4 regions of the Paenibacillus sp. LX16 genome follow, and region 3 is predicted to be linked to each of the others. Evidence: riboswitches for the same ligand, from Rfam matches in the RefSeq annotation. Region 3 holds a riboswitch; each other region holds the start of a gene.
What was found. Region 3 has a riboswitch for cyclic di-AMP ahead of T3H97_RS13815 (3D domain-containing protein). Riboswitches for the same ligand answer to the same signal wherever they lie in the genome.
Positions count from the first base shown of each region.

Region 1: another riboswitch for cyclic di-AMP. It lies ahead of T3H97_RS00535 (C40 family peptidase); the one in region 3 lies ahead of T3H97_RS13815 (3D domain-containing protein).
Region 2: another riboswitch for cyclic di-AMP. It lies ahead of T3H97_RS00140 (resuscitation-promoting factor); the one in region 3 lies ahead of T3H97_RS13815 (3D domain-containing protein).
Region 4: another riboswitch for cyclic di-AMP. It lies ahead of T3H97_RS20785 (TrkH family potassium uptake protein); the one in region 3 lies ahead of T3H97_RS13815 (3D domain-containing protein).

Region 1 covers NZ_CP141152.1:134,063-137,187, reverse strand. Annotated here, with positions in the region: gene T3H97_RS00545 (M1 family metallopeptidase) at 1-397, shown strand, start outside; gene T3H97_RS00540 (hypothetical protein) at 409-1,236, shown strand; cyclic di-AMP (ydaO/yuaA leader) riboswitch at 1,513-1,650, shown strand; gene T3H97_RS00535 (C40 family peptidase) at 1,656-2,156, shown strand; gene T3H97_RS00530 (GNAT family N-acetyltransferase) at 2,462-2,968, shown strand; gene T3H97_RS00525 (4a-hydroxytetrahydrobiopterin dehydratase) at 3,047-3,125, opposite strand, start outside.
Region 2 covers NZ_CP141152.1:28,857-31,981, reverse strand. Annotated here, with positions in the region: gene rnmV (ribonuclease M5) at 1-204, opposite strand, end outside; gene T3H97_RS00140 (resuscitation-promoting factor) at 351-1,499, opposite strand; cyclic di-AMP (ydaO/yuaA leader) riboswitch at 1,771-2,053, opposite strand; gene T3H97_RS00135 (TatD family hydrolase) at 2,255-3,025, opposite strand; gene T3H97_RS00130 (HD domain-containing protein) at 3,068-3,125, opposite strand, start outside.
Region 3 covers NZ_CP141152.1:3,167,130-3,170,254, forward strand. Annotated here, with positions in the region: gene T3H97_RS13810 (polysaccharide deacetylase family protein) at 1-441, shown strand, start outside; gene T3H97_RS13815 (3D domain-containing protein) at 642-1,310, opposite strand; cyclic di-AMP (ydaO/yuaA leader) riboswitch at 1,317-1,491, opposite strand; gene T3H97_RS13820 (amino acid ABC transporter ATP-binding protein) at 1,722-2,444, opposite strand; gene T3H97_RS13825 (ABC transporter substrate-binding protein/permease) at 2,431-3,125, opposite strand, start outside.
Region 4 covers NZ_CP141152.1:4,640,605-4,643,729, forward strand. Annotated here, with positions in the region: gene T3H97_RS20780 (potassium channel family protein) at 1-466, opposite strand, end outside; gene T3H97_RS20785 (TrkH family potassium uptake protein) at 573-1,913, opposite strand; cyclic di-AMP (ydaO/yuaA leader) riboswitch at 2,197-2,341, opposite strand; gene T3H97_RS20790 (CPBP family intramembrane glutamic endopeptidase) at 2,603-3,125, shown strand, end outside.

The DNA of each region.
Region 1 (3,125 bases), 2.8 Mb from region 3:
ATGGAGCCACTATTTTGAACAGTATGTATATGACGGCCAAATGGCGGACTTTTCAGTGGATCACATCACAAACCACAAGCTGGAGAATGGATATGAAGCAGTCGTGACGGTCAGCAAAAAAGGGGCGGATTATCCCAAGATCCCTGTCCAATTTACCTTCAAGGATGGGACAACGATATTCAAGGCTTGGGACGGCGCGGGCAAAAGCACAACTTTTCGGGTCAAAAGTACTTCTCCCGTTTCCTATGTAACCCTTGATCCTCTATATACCATTGCACTGGAGAATAAGCATATTAACAATAGCCTAAAGGCCGAATTGGACGAAAAACAACAAACCCGTTGGAGTATAAGTGTAACCAAGCTGTTGGAGACACTGCTTGGAAGTCTGTCATGGTGAGGTGTCTATAGATGCGGACTGTTATAAAAGAGGGCTGGGCGCTGGTGCGCATACGATTTTATATCGTTATCATTTTATTTCTGTATCGACTACTGTGGGGGGTGTTTCTCTATCGGCTGGTGCAGTCTGCCGTTATCCCGCTATTGCTCCGTTATCCTGATCAGGGTCAAAACGAGCTGGGACAGACCTTGTTTTGGATGGAGAGCCAGATTGCTCTGATGGACAGCCGGGAAGTACATGTGTATTTGTGGATACTACTAGGGGCGACTGTACTACGCATACTGATCACTCCCTTCATTAGAGCCGGAATATATCAAAGTCTGCATACCGATGCGACTGAACCGCAAAGCCTGTCCTTTTTCAAGGGTATGAAACGCCATGGCATGTCGTCGCTGTTGTATTACACCATTGAGTTGGGACTGCTGCTGCTTCCCGCCTTTTGGGTGGTACCGAGACTCTACCCTATTGTAGCAGGAGCGCTTCAATCTCCCTCTTATCTGCTGCATTTATTGCCCTATGTCATTGGATGGATGGCATACGGATGGTTCATTCGGCAGTGCATCCTGTATATGCAACTGGGTACTGTCGGTGGTCACACCATACTATCCTCCCTGCTCGCCTTCTTTCGCCAGCTCCTCCCAGCTGTCGGTATATCCCTTTTGCTCGGTGCTTGTGTGCTGCTGGTCTTCGGTCTATTTGGCACCGTGGCGATGATTTGGACTGGCATGCTGGCGCTCATTCTCCAGCAATCGTATCATTTTGTTACTAGTCTGGTCAGGCTGTGGCATATCAGTTCGCAGTACAGACTATGGCATACCGATATTTCCAGTAGAAGCTAAACCCTGCCTTTATGTTTTTTACTTCATTTCCGTCTGTCGAAAAACCCTGACTCATACCCGCGCAAACGACACATAACTGAATACTGTTAACAAGATCTGTTCCTGAGACATTAGGAGCAGATTTTTTTTGTAACTTTTTGCAATGAAACATTTGCCAAAGCCAGCCGTCTTTGTTACAATAATCGCAGTGAACTGATAGTAACAACTTTGTAATCTTTATTGTAACCTTTATCTCAAAAATAACGTTATTGTGAATACTGCTCTCCAAGGTGCACATCTTAAGTTAAGCCTAATTCCTGGCACCTAGGAAGCGGGGGAACCAGTTTGGGTGAATTGATCTCGCAACAGAGTGGTCATAGGGGAACCTTCTACCGAATCCTTAAGCTAACCTCGCAGGCATTGGAAGGGGTATATTTTTTTTGAAGAAGAAGCTAACGATCGCAGCTATGGGTCTTGCCATTGCCTTTACATCTTTTACATTCGGTGGCGGCAGTGCATATGCAGACTCCAAGATGGACCAGGTCATTCAAGATGCCAAAGGAACGAGCTACAGAAGCGGAGGCACTACACTCGAGGGATTCGATTGCTCCGGCTTCACAATGTACGTATTCAACAAACTGGGAATTAAACTTCCGCATCAATCCGGATCACAATTCAAAATGGGATCTTCTGTATCCCGCGATGAAATGAGACCTGGGGACCTGGTGTTCTTCAACACCACAGGAAGAGGCATTTCCCATGTAGGTATCTTCGTAGGTGAAGGGAAATTTGCCCACTCCTCGACTTCACGTGGTGTAGTAGTTAGCTCACTGAACGAAAATTATTACGCTAACCGCTATGTCGGTGCAAAAAGAATTATGAGCACAGACGCTTACCATTCTGTAGCTTCAGAAATTCCTGATGACGATAACGTAGAATAACTAACGCACAGCAAGCTAACCCTAGCCGCAATTTGATTCTGGCCGGAATCGAATTGCGGTTTTTTATGTCCACAACATCAGCAATTATTATCTTTACTGACGAACTGAGACCTCAAAAGGTTTCAATTTTAGCGAACATCGTCGGTTTTACCGTCACCGCTGGGGGAGCATATGAGCAGTAATTCCTTCTTATTGAATGTATACCCGACTTAGGTATGAAATAAACACGCTTGCCATTCCCCTGCAACTTGTCTACAATCTGTTGTTAATGATTGAAGTACCTGTGTAAAAGGAGGATGGAACACATGCCGGCCTCAATATCCAACTATCGGATCGTACCGATGGACGAGCATCAAGCGGCTGCAATCTGTGAGTGGCGCTATGATCCACCTTATAACATATACGGTTGGCTCCCCTGGGAACAAATGAAGGCGCTTGAAGTCGAATTTGGGAGTCCCACGCTTCGCCAAGAGCAATATGTTGCCGTACTGGATGAAGAGAATAAGCTGACGGGATTTGCTCAATATTTTCCTATGATCGGTGTGACCCGGCTAGGTCTTGGAATGCACCCTGACAGATGCGGACATGGCAAAGGATCAGATTTTGTCCGTGCCATTGCAGAGGAAGCTCAACGACGCAACCCGAAGAATGAAATTGATCTAGAGGTGCTCACTTGGAATGGGCGCGCTATCCGGGCCTACAAGGCGGCTGGATTTGAGCTTACAGATACCTATGAACGCCAGACTCCCGATGGCAAAAAACCGTTTTATTGTATGGTATATCGTCCCGACCACCCAACCCAGGTTCTATGATAAAAGCGCCTTCGGCATACAACCACGATGTTGTATAGCGAAGGCGCTTTTATCATCATACGACAGATCATTACAAGCTCAATGACTGCTGCGCATTTTTTCAAAGGCTTCATTATATTGTTGGGCTTCCTTAATATCCACGGCCATAATACCGCCG
Region 2 (3,125 bases), 2.7 Mb from region 3:
AGCGATAATCTTACGAATGCGCTCCCCTGCATGATCGGGATCGGTTAAAATGATGACCCCCCGCCGCTCCTGCGCCAATGCAATTTTACGCAGCGTCATTTTATTAATGGCTGAGCCGCCAGTTTCTATTGTATCCGCTTCAACAGCGCGGCGAATGGCCACCGTATCATCTCGGCCCTCTACCACGATCACTTCCTTGATCATTTGCATTTCCCTCCACTGCTACACAGCAAGCTATATTTATCTTTCCCTGCTTTTGAAAACAAAATAAGAAGAGGATATCCTCTTCTTAGCATGGCATAACTATGTTGTTAATACTATCGCATTGCCCTCAAGATACACAACCTGTTTTAGTTGATTTCAGGCTTTACCGGTCCGATAACATATACGGTTTTACCGTGCTTACGACCAAATTGGTTGGCTCGGCTCAAACTCTCATAATACACATCGATTTTGTGGCCTTTAATCGCGCCACCGGTATCCTCCGCACGGCGGAAGCCCACCCCTTCGATATACACCCACCAGCCGATTGGAATTACACTCGGATCGACCGCGATGGTGCGTCCTTCCGTGACACGTGCGCCGGATGCAGTACGTGTACCGATACCTGGCTCCTGTGAGGAATACGCCGTCATGGAGACATTTTGTAAAACTTTGCTATATTTAAAATTTACGCCTGCTTTACGGACAGCACTGCCCGAACTAACCGTTGTTGCCTTAACCGCATCATTGGGACCGACGGAAGCAGCAAGAACGACCGGTTTTTTCTTCGTTCCTACCGCAATGACCTTATCCACACGGTTCTGTGCAACTTCCTTGTTAACCAGCTGTTTGGATACCAACTTTCCATCATGATATACCTTTTGAACGTGCTGGACTACCACACCCGATTTGCCACTTTGAATGACCCGATTATCGCCTTTATAGAGACTCGGATCGGCCGTTTTGATGACCTGATAAGGCACCTGTTTTTTCTGTTCGACCTGCTGTTTCTTCACACGGACGATTTTTATGTCCATGTTAGACGAAACAGAGGCATCCAACGCAGGATAAACTTTATCCGTTGACGATAATTTATAGCCCGAGGTACGAATGGCACCTTCTACTGTATTTTCTGTTGTGTACAGCTTTTTCGTCTCATTGCCTGAAGATACTTTAACCTGATTGGCACGTTTAATGACTACGCGATCCCCATCCTGTATTGCTCCATTTAGCGGCATGGAAACTGTATCATGCGGCTGAAGTGAAATGGAATGCTCGCTCAGCAAATCTTGAAGCTTGGATTCCCGGGTTTCTACCGCAGACGCCTTGCCATCGATGACAAAAAAGACTTGTTTTTTAGATTGCGTGTACATCAGAATTGAAATCATAATCGTTAGCGCGATTAGAAAAATAGCAACCAAAGCAGCCTGGCGCACATTCTCTTGCTTCCAACGCAATACGTAAGACATGCTGGATGAGCGTGACTCATGGGTATCCTTTTTTTGGAAAATTCCCATTTCCTCCGTCCTCCTTACATAGCCCGCCGTCTGGAGTAAGACATAGTTGAGATTTGACGTGACTATAACAGATTTTCTACAAGACAAGCCCAAACTACGACTGTCCTGCACCATGTACCCGTCTTCGCGGCATGCTGTCCTCCCCTGTTTAACCACAGTATGATGACAGATTTTCTTTTATTCACAACAAAAAAAGCCAGAGAAAGAGACTAGAGAGCTCTTTCGTGGCTTCCGGCATGTGTGAATATGCGGGAAAACTCATGCACGAGATGGCTTCTCTCTTGTTACGCTTACGGGGTTAGCTGTCGGGTTCGGACGTAGAGAGTCGCCCTAGCTTGGGTCAACCGCTCATGGCGGTCGCCTTCACATTCACCCCGAAGACCCAGAAAGAAATCGAAATACGGCTCCTCCACCTGTTCAATCCCATCCGGGAAAAGAATTTAGGTCGAGCCGGCTGGCGGAAGAGACGTTCCCTTCTTGCACATACGCCGGACGTACTGTAAGCCATATCGGTTCCCCCGTTCCCTGTAAAAGGGACTCAGCGAGACTGGTTCATGAAATGACTTGTTGATGTTTACATTCAAACAACAATTCACTGAAAAGATGATATCCTGTTTCTATGCATGTTGTAAAGCAGGTTTCAAGTACATTTTTTAAAATATTCGGTTAAAATATTGTAATATTCTCGAGTTTCCTGCAACAAATTCATGATTAGCTTCGTCTATCTCTTTATTTTGATCGATTTCTTCACTTTTTCATTGAATGTCAAATCGTTCCAGGGCATTTCGGGTCGTTATTGACACTAATTCCTCCACTGTAATCCCCTTGATTTGGGCTGCAGCCTCTGCCACCAGTCTCACATGTGCAGACTCATTTCGCTTCCCACGAAACGGATGAGGCGTCAGATAGGGAGCATCAGTTTCAATGAGCAGACGGTCCAGCGGCACCTGTGCGAGCACCTCTTTTGGCTGCTTGGCATTTTTGAACGTTATTGGACCACCGAAGGAAAGGTGAAATCCCATATCCAGCACCATTTTGGCTGTCTCCCAGCTACCCGAAAAGGAGTGCATGACTCCTCCAATCTCACTCGCTTTTTCCTCGCGCAAAATCTTAACAATATCTTCATGGGCATCCCGGTTATGAATAACAATGGGCATTTTGAGTTCACGAGCCAGACCAATTTGACTTCGCAACACCCGATGCTGAACATCCTTCGGTGATGTATCCCAATAATAATCCAGACCGATCTCCCCGATGGCTACAACCTTCTTATGACTGCATAACGATGCAATCCATTCTAGATCGCCCTCCTGCATTGTAATCGCATCCTGCGGATGCCATCCAACTGCCGCATAAATAAAATCGTACGTCTCGGCCAATTTCATGGTGGATGGAATGGTCTCACGATTAAATCCGATATTGATCATCCGCGTTACTCCTGATTCGACAGCACGTGCTATAACTTCTTCACGATCTTCGTCAAATTGTGGCGCATCCAAGTGAGTATGAGTGTCGAATAAACCCAAGGCTTACATCTCCTTTTTTTACTTACATTTCTATATAGTTGTCTATTCTTTGACAAAATAATTCCTTATTTCGGCAGGAAGCCTGTCTTTTACCGCGTTC
Region 3 (3,125 bases):
CGTGAAGGCCATGCTATAGGAAACCATTCCTATACTCATCCGGATTTTAGGAAGGCCACACCAGAACGCTTTCGCAACCAGATTACAAAAACAGAACGTATTTTACAAGCCAGAGCAGGTTTTCGCCCCAAGTTGATTCGTCCACCCTACGGTGAAATCACGGAGCCTCAAATCCAATGGGCACGTCGTCATGGCTATATGATTGTCAATTGGAATGTAGACTCTCTCGACTGGAAGGGACTAAGTAAAACACAAATTCAGCGCAATGTGATCCCAGCTACAGGGCCTGGCTCTATTATTTTAATGCACGCTGGTGGAGGTCAAAGTTCCAACTTGCAAGGCACTGTCCAAGCTCTGCCGGGTCTAATTCACTCTCTAAAAGCTAAGGGCTACAAATTTGTGACAGTCCCCCGGCTACTCCACACATCGGAACGGAAATAACAATATGTTTATGATTGAGCTACTAGCTAAAGCAACGTAAAAAGGCTGTCTTACCAGCAGAAGTTTTCTGCTCGTCAAGACAGCCTTTTTTTACGGATAGGACCCTGATAAGAGTCCGACCTAGTTATATGCGGTAGGATACAGGTATTAAGTTTACATAATATATATTATGTTTAATTAAACCGTATATACGTACAATGCTATTTATCAATAACGTACAGCTTCACATTTTGAAATCCAAAGTCGTTCACAAATGATTTGTTGCCAGGAATAAAGATATCAATCCGCTTTCCTGTAATGGCGCTGCCCTGATCGCGAGCGACAGCTACAAAAGAATGATCCGGCAAACCTGGGTGGGAATAGCCTGTAACCAGCACTTTCGTGCCCATCGGAATGACGTTCGGGTCTACCGCAATTGTACCTAGTTTAAGCGGATTGCCGTAGTAGTCCACTGCTCCCCATTTACCATTCTCATCGGCTGCGGCAGAATACGCAGAAGCCTTAACGTCAACTATTTTGCTATAGTTGAATGTTTTACCCCACGCTTCAATCGTTGGCCCCTCATTCGCTGGTGCTTTCTCCGTAAGAAGCTGCGGCTTCGAATCCGAAGCTGCCTTCACACTTTTTTCGCCAGGCACCTTAATTTGCAGACCTGCATATATATTGTTGGAGGCAATGTTTGGGTTCGCCTTCGTTAGCTCGTCTACCGATACTCCATAACGTTGAGCAAGCAAAAAAAAGGTATCGCCCTCTTTGGCAGTGTGAAGCGAAGCAGCATCCGCTACTCCAGCTGTCTGTGCCAGCCCTGCAATAGCTGCGGCAAGCACCGCAAATTTCATCGTTTTACCAATATGTTTTAGATGTTTCAAAGATATGTACCTCCTCTGTTATGCCTGCGAAGTTAGCTGTCGGATTCGGACTCAGGAGAAGCCCTATGCTTGTGCAATTCACCCCTAGGCATATTCCACATCGTCTTATGACGTATCGGAATGACTGCCAATTGTTACGTCCCCCGCACTTCCCATAGTTAGGACCCAGCATTCAGCGTTTGTCATAACCGCATGCTGTCCCGGTAAGTTTTGGCTTACTGCATAATATCACAATTTTGTAACCTTATCCGCATGAAAATGTTGGGAACCTTGAACATCATACTATACTCGTTACAATTTTGTCATCAAGAAATCGATATTTGTTACGAAAGTATGGGGAAATGGTGACAAAAAGAAAAAAAGTCCTCCGTCAAACGGAGGACTTTTTTTCTAGATTATATCAGCACTTCCTTACAATACTTTGGCAAGAAAATCACGGGTTCGATCATGACTTGGATTGCCAAATACCTGCTCTGGTGTACCTTGCTCCACAATTTGACCGTTATCCATAAAGATAATTCGATCGCCTACCTCGCGGGCAAAGCCCATTTCATGCGTTACGATTACCATTGTCATGCCGCCTTCGGCGAGCTTCTTCATTACATCCAGAACCTCTCCAACCATTTCAGGGTCCAATGCAGAAGTCGGCTCATCGAACAGCATTACGTGCGGCTGCATGGCCAAAGCACGCGCAATCGCAATACGTTGCTTCTGACCACCGGATAGCTGGTTCGGATAGGTATTCTTCTTATCCTCAAGCCCTACGGTACGCAAGAGTTCTAGCGAAATTTTTTCCGCTTCCTTCCCTGACTGTCTTCTAACCTGTGTTGGTGCAAGTGTCAGGTTCTGCAACACTGTTTTATGCGGGAACAGATTAAAATGCTGGAACACCATCCCCATCTTCTCCCGGGTTACATTAATATTATGGCCACGAGCTGTAATCGGCTCGCCCTCAAACAAAATCTCCCCGTCCGTAGGCTGTTCTAACAGATTCATACAACGTAAAAACGTACTCTTCCCCGAACCGCTGGGACCGATGATGACGACGACTTCACCTTTGGCGATATCTATATCAATGCCTTTTAAAATCTCATTCTTACCGAACGATTTACGCAGTTGTTTAACGGTGATCACTGGCTCTCAACTTCCTTTCCCATAAACCCAGCAGCTTAGACAAGCTGAATGTCATTACAAAATAAATAGCGGCTGCGATTACGAACGGACTTAATCCTTCGTAGGTAATGTTCTTAATGACCTGGGCCTGATACATAATATCCACCATCCCAATGGTCGAAATAATGGATGATTCTTTAATGATTGTAATAAACTCATTACCGATAGCAGGCAAAATAGATTTAAACGCTTGCGGCAAAATGACATGACGCATAGCTTTACCGCGTCCCATACCCAACGAACGGGCAGCCTCCATCTGTCCACGGTCTACTGCCTGGATACCTGCACGGAAAATTTCAGCCAGATATGCCGAGCTATTTAGAGACAATGTGATTATACCAGACTGGAGTGGAGTAAAATTGACACCCAGCGTCAAAGCAACCCCGTAGTGAATGATCATGAGTTGTACCAGCATAGGTGTGCCACGCAGGATCTCCACATAAGTGGTACCTAACCACTCAATGATACGTATACCACTCATCCGCAGCAAGGATACAATCAGACCAATGATAAATCCAAACAATACTCCGAGTGCAGACAGCAACAGAGTGTAGCCGATACCCGTAGCGTAAAAACTGCGGTATTTCCAAAAAATGTCTACTATGTTATTAGAAGAAACCTGTCGATCTGCTGAGAGCGCGC
Region 4 (3,125 bases), 1.5 Mb from region 3:
GTACATTGAGTTCCACAATACTGTATTCCTTAGACAACTCCAAATAATCGAGCAAATTAGGCGTGACTAGCTGGTGAGCCACCCGGATACCCATATCCCGTTCTGGATAAATGATCCGGTCTACACCGAGCTTCTCTAACGCACGCCCGTGCAGCACAGATATGGCTTTGGCTACGACTTTTTTCACACCCAGCTCCTTCAGCAAAATGGCGGTGAGGATGCTTACCTGAATGTCATCACCAATAGCAACAATGCCACAATCGAAATTACGGATGCCCAGTGATCGCAACGAGTCTTCATCGGTAGCGTCCGCCACGACAGTATGTGTCAACATCTCACTCATACTGTCCACAACATCCTCATTCCGGTCAATGCCTAGCACCTCGCACCCCATATCCACCAATTGCAAAGCCAGGCTTGAGCCAAACCTCCCCAAGCCAATAACTACAAACTGCTGCGTTTTCATATCTACTCGAAAACTCCCTTATCTGAATCAATTTCATAAATGAGGATTTTGCAAAATCCTGAAATGATTAAACCCACGAAATGTATACTGCATATTATGAAATGATTCATCCTATAATCATTTTGCCTTCCGGATGACGATATAATTCTTTACCCTTTTTCGGCCCCAGTGCATAAGCTAGCGTGAGTGGGCCCAGTCTACCTGCAAACATCGTTAGGGTGATCACCAGCTTGCCTATGACTGTCAAATCAGGTGTAAGCCCCATCGACAGCCCCACCGTACCAAACGCAGACACCGTCTCGAACAAGATCATCAGAAAATGATGATCTTCAGTTGCCGACAAAATCATCGTTACCCCGATCACGAACAGCAACCCCAGCAGTGTAATGGTCAAAGCCTTGTAAATTCGTCCCTGCGCAAGTCGGTACTTGAACAGTACAATATCTTCCCGCCCCCGCAGCATCGAAATCACCGCTCCAATGAGCAGGGCGAATGTTGTGGTCTTAATCCCGCCTCCAGTAGAGCCAGGAGAAGCCCCGATAAACATGAGTATGATGATAAAAAACTGCGTAGCCTGCCGCAAGCCTGCAATGTCCAAGGTATTGGCACCTGCGGTACGGGGAGTAACGGACTGGAATAAAGATCCCAGTAGCTTACCACCCCAATCAAGCGAGCCCAGAGTCTTCGGATTCGTAAACTCAAATACAAAAATCACGAGCGTGCCGACTACAATCATAGCGCCCGTCATGCTGAGTACCACCTTGGTATGCAAGGACAGTCTCTTGCGCTTGCGATATTCTGCCAGGTCTGACATCACTACAAAACCAATGCCGCCAGAAATAATCAGAAACATTGCGGTAAAATTAACAATCGGATCATATACATAACCTGTCAAGCTACGAAATTCACCGAATAAATCAAAACCAGCATTGTTAAACATGGAGATGGCATGCCAGATTCCAAAATAAATCGCCCTGCCTACGGGCATATCAAAGGACCAGCGAACCGAGAATATCGTAGCGCATACGCCTTCAATAACCAGTGAGTACAGTAATACCTTACGGATTAACCCGACAATTCCCTCTACAGAAGTCTGATTCATCGCTTCCTGCAAAATGAGACGCTCCCGCAGGGAAATCCGACGCTTGAACACCAGTGCAATCAAGGTAGCCATGGTCATAAAGCCAAGACCGCCGATCTGGATCAGCGCAACGATGACAACTTGACCAAAAGTGGTAAAAAAGAGACCGGTATCCTTTACGACAAGCCCGGTTACACAGGTCGCAGAGGCGGCAGTAAACAAAGCGTCTATAAACGCAAGTGGTTTTCCTGTTGTATTAGAGATCGGCAGCATTAACAATAAACTACCTATTAGAATGATAATGGCAAAGCCCGCAACGAATATCTGCGGTGGAGAAAGCCGGAGCCAGCTTGCATTGGGATTCATCTATTCATCACTTCTCTCCTAATCCTTAAAACTATAAAAACAGTGATTTAATACGGTGTAAGCTCGCTACGCGTTCCATTTGATCTTCCGATCGTCGTTGCCCCTGAATTTTTTGATTTTTCCAAACCTTAAGTAACTATAATTAGCATTCCCTGAATACAGGAAGAATGCATGTCAAGCACTATTCGATCCCCCTGTGCTAATGGCGCGCAGCGTCCTTAACTCAGCAAACTTTTACACTTTTATACACACAAAAAAGACACCGGAAAACCGAGTGCCTGACTTGGTTCCTGCTCATAGCCTACGAGGTTAGCTGACGGATTCGGGCAGCACAGTATGCCCTATTTACACTTCCAGGATCGGTTGTAAAATTCACCCCAGTAACATGGTTCCCCCGTTTTCCCATAGAAATTCGGCTCAATTGTATATCATTACCTATGTATTTCATAGGCATTGCCTCAAGATTATAATCCTTCTATATCCAGAGCACAAAACCGATTTCGCCGAAAAAACGTGATATTGGCTTTATTTTGCGAATGGGCAACGTTTAATCGCAGCTTATCTTATTTTATTGGAACTTTAAAGTGCTTTCGCTCTATTTTCATGAATATCGCTGGTCTGTTGGCGGGAACCTGTGCAGTATGATATCTTTAATGGATGTTCTTATTTACAGATTAAGGAGGAAACTCATGAATCCTATCGGGAAACCGGTCGTGCTCACGGCCAACTTCAAAAAATTAGGCTTGCTGGGCGGGATTGGCCTGATTTGCTTTTTTATCTTTCAATTGCTTATTCCCTCGCTTAGCAATCCGAGTCCAGAATCAGTAATGAACGCAAAGGTCATCAGCAAACAAGAAGCGGTCATACACGCATTGGACTTCGCCCGCTCCGAGCTGGGCTATACTGAATCACAGCCAGAGGAGCCTGTCGTGACCTATCAGGCCGAAACAGATTTGTACGGTTATTTATCTAGAGAAAAACTGCTTCAACAGTACGACCGTACATGGAAAAAAAGTTACCCTTACGAAACCTTTCGGGTCGATCTGCCTGAATCCTCAGCGAAGAGCAAACTGCAAATTCATGTAGATTTATCCACTGGGAAGGTCGTAAGCTTTAAACGGATCACCTCCAACACCAATTACACACAGGCTGATATTTCTACGGATGAACAAGCACGTAACAGGCTTGTACGTGTGGCTGAGGACGGCATGA